One region of the Sandaracinobacteroides sp. A072 genome, then DNA from elsewhere that is predicted to be linked to it. Evidence: predicted binding sites of a transcription regulator. Region 1 holds the regulator's gene; each other region holds the start of a gene.
The links. Region 1 encodes LexA, which represses DNA repair genes until DNA is damaged. Its sites were predicted from a motif close to GTTCCNCNCTTGTTCT; they were not measured.

Region 1 (3,275 bases):
ACTTCTGCACCTTCTGGCTGATCGAGGCGATGCACCTCTCAGGGCGCACCGATGAGGCGAAGGCACTGTTCGAATCGATGCTGAACCGGCTCACCCATTCGGGGCTTCTGTCGGAAGACAGTGACATCGTGACCGGCGAACTCTGGGGCAATTTTCCGCAGACCTATTCGCTCGTGGGTCTCATCAACTGCGCGGCGCTCCTGTCGCGGCCGTGGGCGGCCGTCCGGTGAGCAGGCTCATCGTCGTCTCGAACCGGGTCAGCCCGCCCGCCATCGACAGCACCGGAAGCCAGGGCGGGCTGGCCGTCGCGCTGGCTGCGGCGCTGCGCCAGTCGCGCGGGATCTGGTTCGGCTGGTCGGGCGAGCAGGTGGCCGAATTCACCGGCAAGCTTGATTTCCGCCGCGCCCAGGGCGTCACGACAGCGACGATCGACCTCGAGCCACGCGATGTGGACGAATATTACAACGGCTTCGCCAACCGCACGCTGTGGCCGCTGTTCCATTACCGCATCGACATCACCGAATATGACCGCCAGTTCGACAGCGGCTATGCCCGCGTGAACCGGCGTTTCGCCGACACGCTCTGCCCCATGCTGGAGACGGATGACATCATCTGGGTGCATGACTATCACCTGATCCCGCTTGCGCGGGAACTGCGGGCGCGCGGCGTCAGGAACCGGATCGGTTTTTTCCTGCACACGCCATGGCCACCGGTGCGCCTGCTGGCGACCTTGCCGCATCATGAGGCGCTGGTGGAATCCATGTTCGCCTATGACCTCATCGGTTTCCAGACGGAAGAATGGATGTCCGCCTTCACCGACTATTGCCTGCGCGAGGCCGGCGGCCGGGTGGAGCCGGACGGGACTGCCCATGCCTATGGCCAGTGCGTGAAGGCCGCAGCCTTCCCGATCGGGATCGATGCCGAGGCCTTCCAGAAGGCGGCGCGCAGCAATGAGGCGCGGGCGATGGCGCGACGCATGCGGGCAAGCATTGCCGGGCGCCACATGATCATCGGTGTGGACAGGCTGGATTATTCCAAGGGCCTCGAAGAGCGTTTCACCGGCTATGAGCGCTTTCTCGCCGACAACCCCGACCTGCTGAACCGGGTGTTCCTGCTGCAGATCGCGCCCCCCTCGCGGAACACCATCGGCACCTACCGGGAAATCCGGGAAAAACTCGATCAGCTTTCGGGCCGTATCAACGGTGCCCATGCCGATGTGGACTGGGTGCCGCTCCGCTATGTGAACCGCGGCTATTCGCGGCGCGACCTTGCCGGCATCTACCGCAGTGCCCGCATCGGGCTGGTGACACCCATGCGCGACGGCATGAACCTGGTGGCGAAGGAATATGTGGCCGCGCAGGATCCGAAGGATCCGGGCGTGCTCATCCTGTCCCGCTTTGCCGGCGCTGCCCGGCAGATGAAGGACGCCCTGCTGGTGAACCCCTATAGTTCCGAGGAGATCGCCGATGCGCTGCGGCAGGCGATGGCGATGGAACGGGCTGAGCGGGTACGGCGCAATTCGGCCCTTCTGGATGGCGTGATGCGCGATGATGTGACCAGCTGGCGCGAATCCTTCGTGGCGGCACTGAAGGCGGTTCCTCAGCGCTGACGGTCTTGCACGGGAGCAGCGGGGCCTGCCGTGCGCCCGCCCCCGTCGTGCACGCCCCCGTCGCGCCCGAAGGCTGCGCTCAGTAGCGGCGCAGAAGCCCCGCGAGCCGGCCCTGGATGCGCACGCGCGAGGGCAGATAGACTTGCGGATCATGGGCGGCGTTGGCCGGGTCGAGCCGGATCATGCCCTTGTCCCGGTGAAAATATTTGAGCGTTGCCTCATTATTGTCGATGAGGGCGACGACGATGTCGCCATCCTGCGCATCCTCGCAGCGGCGGATGAGGGCGAAGTCGCCATCGAAGATGCCTGCCTCGATCATGGAATCGCCCGTGACCTGGAGGGCATAATGTTCGCCCGGCCCGAGAAGGGCGGTCGGCACGGCGAGCTGTTCGTGATCCTCGACAGCCTCGATCGGCAGGCCGGCCGCGATGCGGCCGACAAGCGGCACGCTGAGGGCAGGGGCGCTTGCCGCAGGCTGGCGCGCGGCGCGCCGTGCCCGGGCCGAGGCGATGTCGGTCACGCCGCCGCGCCTGTCGCCGGGCAGGGCATCGCCCGGCATGCGGAGCACTTCGAGCGCGCGGGCCCGGTTGGGCAGGCGGCGCAGGAACTGCCGCTCTTCCAGGGCGCGGATCAGCCGGTGGACGCCCGACTTCGACTTCAGGTCGAGCGCTTCCTTCATTTCCTCGAAGGAGGGGGAGACGCCGGTTTCGGCCAGCCGCGACTGGATGAACTGAAGAAGTTCATGTTGCTTTGCTGTCAGCATCAGGTCCTCCACCGGAACATGGGTGGAACATTAGGGGAACCATTCGAAACAAGTCAAGCGCTGGCGTGGCATGGCCTCCGCCCATGGGCAACAGGGCGTCTCAGTCGGGCGTTTCGAGAAGCATTACGGGAACGCTTGTGCCGGCCGGGGCCGCCTCCGCACGCGCGGGGCGGATGAGAAGCGCGTTCGCGCGCGCGAGCACGGACAGGAGCGAACTGTCCTGCGCGCCTGCGGGGCGGACGGTCAGGCCGTCATCGCGCTGCGTTACGATGGCGCGCATATAGTCCCGGCGCAGGCCGTTCTCGGCAACGCCGGTTTCCAGCCGGGCCATGCGCGGCTGCTCTTCCGGCGACGGGTCGCCCGCCATGTGGCGCAGCAGCGGCAACAGGAAGATGCGGGCGCAGACATAGGCCGAAACCGGATTGCCCGGCAGGCCCATCACCGGCATGTCCCCGAGCGTTCCCGCCATCAGCGGCTTGCCGGGGCGGATCGCGATCTTCCAGAAATCGATCCGGGCGCCGAGCGCCTCCAGCACCGGCTTCACCAGATCATGATCGCCGACAGAGGCGCCGCCGATGGTGACGAGAATGTCGGCGCCAGCCGAGGCGCGGATGGCGTCGGCCAGCGCCGCGCGGCTGTCGGGAACCAGCCCCAGGTCTGTCACGTCCGCCCCTGCGGCGCGCAGCAGGGCCGCCAGCATCAGGCCGTTGGAGCCGACGATCTGCCCCGGCCCCGGCAGCGTTCCGGGGGCGACAAGCTCGTCGCCTGTGGACAGCAGCATCACATGCGGGCGGCGATGGACGGGCAGTGTGGGCAGGCCGGCTGCCGCCAGCAGGCCAAGGCGGGCCGGGCCGATGCGGTCGCCCCGCCTTGCCAGCGGCGCATCCTCGGCAAAATCGATGC
Region 2 (3,275 bases), on a different contig from region 1:
ACCCCAGATCAGACTTCATCAGCCAGACTTTACCGGCCACACTTCACCGCCCGGACCGGGGCCGCCATGATCAGCCCCCTGGCCACCGGGCCGGCAGCCAGCCGAACCCATGATGCAGAACATGGCCGGGAAGGCTGGCGGCAGCCCCGTCATGCCCATCAGGCACGGCGCCTGCCGACCACAGGGTCCTGCCACCACCCGAACGGGCCGCTCACCCGATCATGATCGCCGGGCAGGCAGAGTCCTCAGATATCGTCTTCCGGATCAGGGCCGGCCATCAGCGCATCGGAAACGCCTGCCGCATTGGCCCGGATCGCCGCTTCGATGCGGGCCGTCATCTCTGGGTTTTCCAGCAGGAACTTCTTCGCATTCTCTCGCCCCTGCCCGATCCGCGTGCTGTCATAGGAGAACCATGCGCCCGACTTGTCCACCAGCCCGGCCTTCACGCCAAGGTCGAGGATCTCGCCAACCTTGGAAATGCCGCTGCCATACATGATGTCGAACTCGACCTGGCGGAACGGCGGAGCCACCTTGTTCTTCACCACCTTCACGCGGGTAGTGTTGCCGATGATGTCGTCACGATCCTTGATCTGGCCGGTACGGCGGATGTCAAGACGGACGGATGCATAGAATTTCAGTGCGTTCCCGCCCGTCGTCGTTTCCGGGTTGCCGTACATCACGCCGATCTTCATCCGCACCTGGTTGATGAAGATGACAATGCACCGGCTGCGCGAAATGGAGCCGGTCAGCTTGCGCAGCGCCTGGCTCATCAGGCGGGCCTGCAGGCCGACATGGCTGTCGCCCATCTCGCCCTCGATTTCGGCACGCGGCACCAGGGCCGCAACCGAATCGACCACCAGAATGTCGATCGCGTTGGAGCGCACGAGCGTGTCGGTGATCTCCAGCGCCTGCTCACCCGTGTCGGGCTGGGAAACGATGAGGTTGTCGGTATCCACACCGAGCTTGCGGGCGTAGATCGGGTCGAGCGCATGTTCGGCATCGACAAAGGCGGCAATGCCGCCGGCCTTCTGCGCCTCGGCAATGACATGCAGGGCAAGCGTTGTCTTGCCGCTGGATTCCGGCCCGTAGATCTCGACCACACGGCCACGCGGCAGGCCGCCGATGCCCAGCGCGATGTCGAGGCCGAGGGAGCCTGTGGAAATGGATTCGATCTCCAGCGTCTCGCGCTGGCCGAGTTTCATCGCCGAGCCCTTGCCGAACGCACGATCGATCTGCGCCAGTGCTGCTTCGAGCGCCTTTTCCCTGTCCATTCCCGTTCCTTGCTTCAGCGGCAGACGCCGCGCGATCGACCCAGAAGCCGAGCGTTACCGCCCGGCCCGCCACGGCACAAGGCCGGAGGCAGTCGCACAGCTCGTACCCTTTTTGTTCCATTGCTGCAAGTGGGCACCCCGGGCCATCGGCCTGGCGTTCAGAACAGATGGCGCCGTCAGCTTGCGGCAGGCGGATTGCACAGCAGTTTCTCGATGCAGCGTCCCAGCGCGTGCAGGCTGAAGGGCTTGGGCAGGAAGGCGACATCAAGGCCCGGCATGGCCGCAAGGGGGGCCTGGCCGGCGTGGCCCGAGGTAAGCAGCACGGGAAGGCCGGGATGCATGGACCGCGCCCGCATGGCCAGCGCCACGCCGTCCATGCCTGTCAGGCGGATGTCGCTCAGCAGCAGGTCAGGCCGTTCCTGCGCCAGCCGGGCAAGGGCCGATTGCGCATCGGCAGACTGGCGAACCCTGTAGCCGCGCCGCTCCAGCGCCCGGCTGACAGACAGGCGAAGCAGCAGGTCATCCTCGCACAGCAGGATCACCTGCCCGGCAGCGCGGACTACGCCTGCAGCAGGCCCCGGAGCACTTCCGGCAAGGCCCGCCGATTCGCCGCTGCCGGCCGCGAGCGGCAGGAACAGGGTGAAGCGCGCGCCGCCGCGCGGGCCGGCATCCTGAAGCAGAAAGCCGCCAGACTGCTTGACGAGGCCGAAACTGGTGGCCAGCCCCAGGCCCTGCCCGTCGGCACGCGTGGTGAAATAGGGGTCGAAGATTCGGTGGGCGATGTCCGGCGCTATGCCCGGCCCCTCATCCGTCACGGAAAGCGCGGCATACCGGGCCGCGGGCATGAAGGCGCGACCGGCGGGCGGAATGCTGCCGGGGTCGATGCGGAACAGGTCGATGCTGATCGTGCCGCCATTGCCCTGCATGGCTTCCCGCGCATTCAGCACGAGATTGGTGAGCACCCGCTCAAGTGCTGCCGGATCGAGGCGGACCGGCAAAGGCCCCCTGCCCGACATGGCAAGCTTCAGGCCCGGCCCGGCCAGGGCCCGCAGCATCGGCAGGAGCGCCTGCACCATGGCGGCAAGGTCAGCGGAGACAGGCCGCAGCACGTCCTGCCGGGCGAAGGCCAGAACCTGCCCGAGCAGGCGGCCGGCGCGCCCTGCCTGATCGATGATGGCGGCGAGATCGCGGGCATCGGCACTGCCGGGGTCCGCGCGGGCTTCCAGCAGTTCCGCAATGGCGAGGATGCCAGCCAGCATGTTGTTGAGATCATGGGCGAGGGCCGCCGCGAACAGCCCCACCGCACCAGTTCTGACATCGGCTGTCCGGCGTGCAGCCGATGCGGCACCGGCGCCGGCTTCGGCGCCGGCACCGGCACTGGACGGATCGTCAGCCGTAACGCTCCTCAAGCCATGGATCGCCGATATTGTGATAGCCGCGGACCTCCCAGAAACCGGGTCTGTCAACGGCCAGGAACTCGATACGCTTAATCCACTTGGCGCTTTTCCAGAAATAATAGCGCGGAATGACGAGGCGCGCGGGGGCGCCATGTTCGCGCGTCAGCGGGGCGCCATCATGGCTGTGGGCGATCAGGCAATCCTCTTCGGCGAAATGCCGAAGCTCGACATTGGTGGTATAGCCGTCATGACCGTGCAGCACGACATGATCCGCATCGGGCAGCGGCCGCACCAGTTCGATCAGGGTGCGGGTGGAAACGCCCTGCCAGCGGTTGTCATAGCGGCTCCACTGGGTGACGCAGTGAATGTCGGATACATCCTCGAACTGCGGCAGCGCCATGAAGGCATCCCAGTCGAGGGTTGCGGGGTTTTCGACAAGGCCGTCGATCTCCAGCCGCCAGCTTTCCTTCGGCACATGCGGCTGCACGCCCAGATCGAGCACCGGCCAGTTGGTGACGAGCCGCTGGCCGGGGGGCAGGCGATAGGCCTTGTCCGGATCGGGCTTGCCGGTCAGCAGGCGCCCTGCCCGCGCCCATGCCTGTTTTGC
Region 3 (3,275 bases), 470 kb from region 1:
GCGGGTGAAGGCGATCTTGCCGCCGACATTGCCGCCCTTTGGTGGTTGCCACGGCCCGATGCTGACCACCGTGGACGAAAAGCGGCTGTTGAGCGCATCCATGGAGGCGCCAATGCGTTCCCAGCGTTGCCGTTCGGCATCATCGTCGATGATCCAGTCAAGCTGCCGCGCGCTGGCAGCAGACAGGTGGAAAAGGGTGACGCCCACCCGCATCACCCGCAGCGAGCCGGGCCGCTCGGCGCGCAGTCGATGCCACAGCCGCGACAGGCCCTGCAGCAGCGCGGCATCGTCATGCACGGTCGGCAGGCGCTGTTCGCCGCTCCAGCCGCTGTCGAAGGACCGGACCCACAGCCACAGGCCCGAGCAGGCATAGCCGGCCCGGCGCATCCGCCGCGCGGCCTTGGTGAGCAGCAGCCGCGAGATCAGCTCGGCATCGGCAAGGCGGCGCTGGTCGGGCGGCAGCACGCGGGCATGGCCGAACATGCCGCGCCCGCTGGCGGGCGCCGTGATGCTGTAGCCATGGAGCGCATACCACAGCCGTTCCCCGGTCACGTTCCGCCACAGGGCGCGCATCTGCTTGGGCTGGGTTTCGTAAAGCTGCCGCGTGCTGTGGATTCCGGCCAGCGCAAGGCGCGCCGCCATGCGCCTTCCGACGCCGGGAATATCCTCCAGCGGGATGGCGAACAGCGGCCCGGGCATGGTCCCGGGGTGCCAGATGGTGAGCCCGTCGGGCTTGTTCACCTTGCAGGCGATCTTGGCGAGATGGCGGTTGGCGGCAAAGCCTATGGAGCAGGTGATGAAGGGGCCGACGTTGCGGGCGATGGCGGCCTTGATCGCAACCGAGACGCCCTCCGGGTCGGCCCGCTGCGCCTCGTCGAGCCGGCAGGAGAGTTCGTCGATCGATTTCACTGCATCGACAGGAACGACGCTTTCGATTTCGGCGACCAGCGCATTGTGGGCGCGGCGGTACATGGCCGGCTGCTGCGGCACGAGCAGGAGATCCGGGCAGATGCGCCGCGCTTCGGCCACGTCCATGATGCTCTTCACGCCCGCGGCCTTGGCTTCGCGCGAGGCGGCGATGATGCATGTCTTGCCGCCTTCATAGGGCACCACGCCGACAGGCCGCCCCCGGAGTCGCGGGTCGAGCTGCTGCTCGACGGAGGCGAAGAAGCCGTCGAAGTCGAGATAGAGATGTTCGATGCTGTCGGGTTTGTGCATGGCCGATCGAATCGCTGGAACGAAATAAGAACATAAAGCGAACGAATGCGCCCACCAATCCGCTGGTTCACTCAGGCCGGGGCAAGGGTGACAGGCGCTGGCATGGAGCAGCGCATCCAGGGGCATCGCGGGTGCCGCATGCTATTCTGTTCCGGAACCGGGGATGAGAGGCTATCGACAACGGGGAGGGGAGGGCACGCCGATGTCGACATGCATGGAAGATGCGCGCCGGAGTCTCCCGGACCTTGGGCCTGACGCCTATGCGGTATGGCGCGCGTCGGACGTTGGCAGAATAACGGAAGACCTCGAACGCCGGCTGATCCTCGAACTGGCGGGTGACGTTCGCGGCAGGCATGTTCTTGACGTGGGCTGCGGGGATGGCGAACTGGCGGTAGAATTCGCCAGGCGCGGGGCCGTGGTGACAGCCATGGACTCTTCCGAAGCAATGATCGGGGCAGCCAGGGCGCGGGCGCTGCGGGAAGGCGTGGATGTCGATTTCCGGGTCGGGCTAGCGCAGGATCTTCCCTGCGGGCGCGATCGGTTCGATCTTGTCACGGCAGTCACGATCCTGTGCTTCGTCGAGCATCCGTCCCCGGTTTTCCGCGAGGTTGCGCGTGTCCTGCGGCCAGGCGGACGCCTCGTGATCGGCGAACTCGGCAAATGGAGCCTCTGGGCCGCCCGGCGCCGTGTTCGCGCATGGCTGGGCTCACGGCTCTGGCAACAGGCCTATTTCCGCACGCCGGGCGAATTGCGCCGCTATGCCGGAGAGGCCGGTTTGCAGGTCACCGTGATCCGCGGGGCCATATTCTACCCGCGGATCAGCCTGGCCGCGCGGCTGTCGAAACGCTTCGACCTTGCCCTCGGCCGTCACACGACAGTGGGTGCAGCCTTTCTCGCGCTTGCCGCCAGCAAGCCGGGCTGACGGCGCGGTCTTCCCGTGACCGTCAGTCCACGGGCTGGCGTTCCTCCACCGTTACCCCGTCACGGATGTGATAGAGGCGCCTGAAGGTGGGGATGATCTTCTCATCGTGCGTGACGACGATGATCGCCGTGTCGAACTGCCGCGCCATGTCATTCAGCAGCGCCACGACGGCCAGCGCCCGCTCGCCGTCCAGCGGGGCGGTGGGTTCGTCGGCGAGGATCACTGGCGGCCGGTTCACGAGGGCGCGGGCAATGGCCACGCGCTGCTGTTCGCCGCCGGAAAGCTGCGATGGCATGGCCGCGGCCCGGTGGCCGACATCCAGCGCATCCAGCAGGGCACGGGCTTCCTTGCGCGACTCGGCGTTCGACTTGCCAGCCAGCATCGGCAGCAGCGCGACATTGTCCGTCACGTCGAGGAAGGGGATGAGGTAGGGCGCCTGGAAGATGAAGCCGATCCGGTCGCGGCGCAGCGCGCGCAGGTCATCGACCTTCCAGCCATCGTCGAAGATCACGTCGGTGCCGATGGTCATCCGCCCCGATGTCGGCGCGATGACGGCGCCGAGACATTTGAGCAGGGTGGACTTGCCGGATCCCGATGGCCCGATCAGGCCGACAACCTCGCCGGCCGCCACCTCCATCTCCACCCCGCGCAAGGCATGCACGGCGGTGTCGCCGCTGCCATAGGTCTTGACCAGCCGTTCGATGCAGATGCCGTCAGCCACCGATCGCCTCCGCCGGATCGATCTTGAGGGCGGCCTGGATGGCAAACAGGCTGGCAAGGGCGCATATCAGCATGACGGCGACAAAGCCGAGGATCGAATCCGCCGGCAGCAGCAGCACATATTTTGGGAAGAAGGGCGCCCATAGCGTGGCGGCGATCTTGCCCACCATGAATCCGATCAGCCCCAGCCCCAGCGCCTCCTGCATGATCATGCCGGCAATGGTGCGGTTGCGGGTGCCGATCAGCTTGAGCACGGCGATCTCGCGGATCTTGCCGATGGTCATGGAGTAGATGATGAAGGCGACGATGGCGGCGCTGACGACCGCCAGGATGACAAGGAACATGCCGATCTGGCGCGCCGAATTGGCGATCATCTTGTCGATCAGGATGGTTTCCATCTGCGCCCGGGTATAGA

Region 2: the regulator LexA is predicted to act here: its motif matches at 1,375-1,390, upstream of recA (recombinase RecA).
Region 3: the regulator LexA is predicted to act here: its motif matches at 1,246-1,261, upstream of ACUJ46_RS04075 (Y-family DNA polymerase).

What each region holds. Positions count from the first base shown of each region.
Region 1 is NZ_JBQXGU010000001.1:368,812-372,086, forward strand. It holds gene ACUJ46_RS01765 (glycoside hydrolase family 15 protein) at 1-230, shown strand, start outside; gene otsA (alpha,alpha-trehalose-phosphate synthase (UDP-forming)) at 227-1,609, shown strand; gene lexA (transcriptional repressor LexA) at 1,689-2,372, opposite strand; gene ACUJ46_RS01780 (molybdopterin molybdotransferase MoeA) at 2,473-3,275, opposite strand, start outside.
Region 2 is NZ_JBQXGU010000002.1:413,336-416,610, forward strand. It holds gene recA (recombinase RecA) at 246-1,271, opposite strand; gene ACUJ46_RS07945 (response regulator) at 1,448-2,680, opposite strand; gene ACUJ46_RS07950 (sulfite oxidase-like oxidoreductase) at 2,661-3,275, opposite strand, start outside.
Region 3 is NZ_JBQXGU010000001.1:835,519-838,793, forward strand. It holds gene ACUJ46_RS04075 (Y-family DNA polymerase) at 1-1,218, opposite strand, end outside; gene ACUJ46_RS04080 (class I SAM-dependent methyltransferase) at 1,421-2,140, shown strand; gene ACUJ46_RS04085 (ABC transporter ATP-binding protein) at 2,163-2,861, opposite strand; gene ACUJ46_RS04090 (ABC transporter permease) at 2,854-3,275, opposite strand, start outside.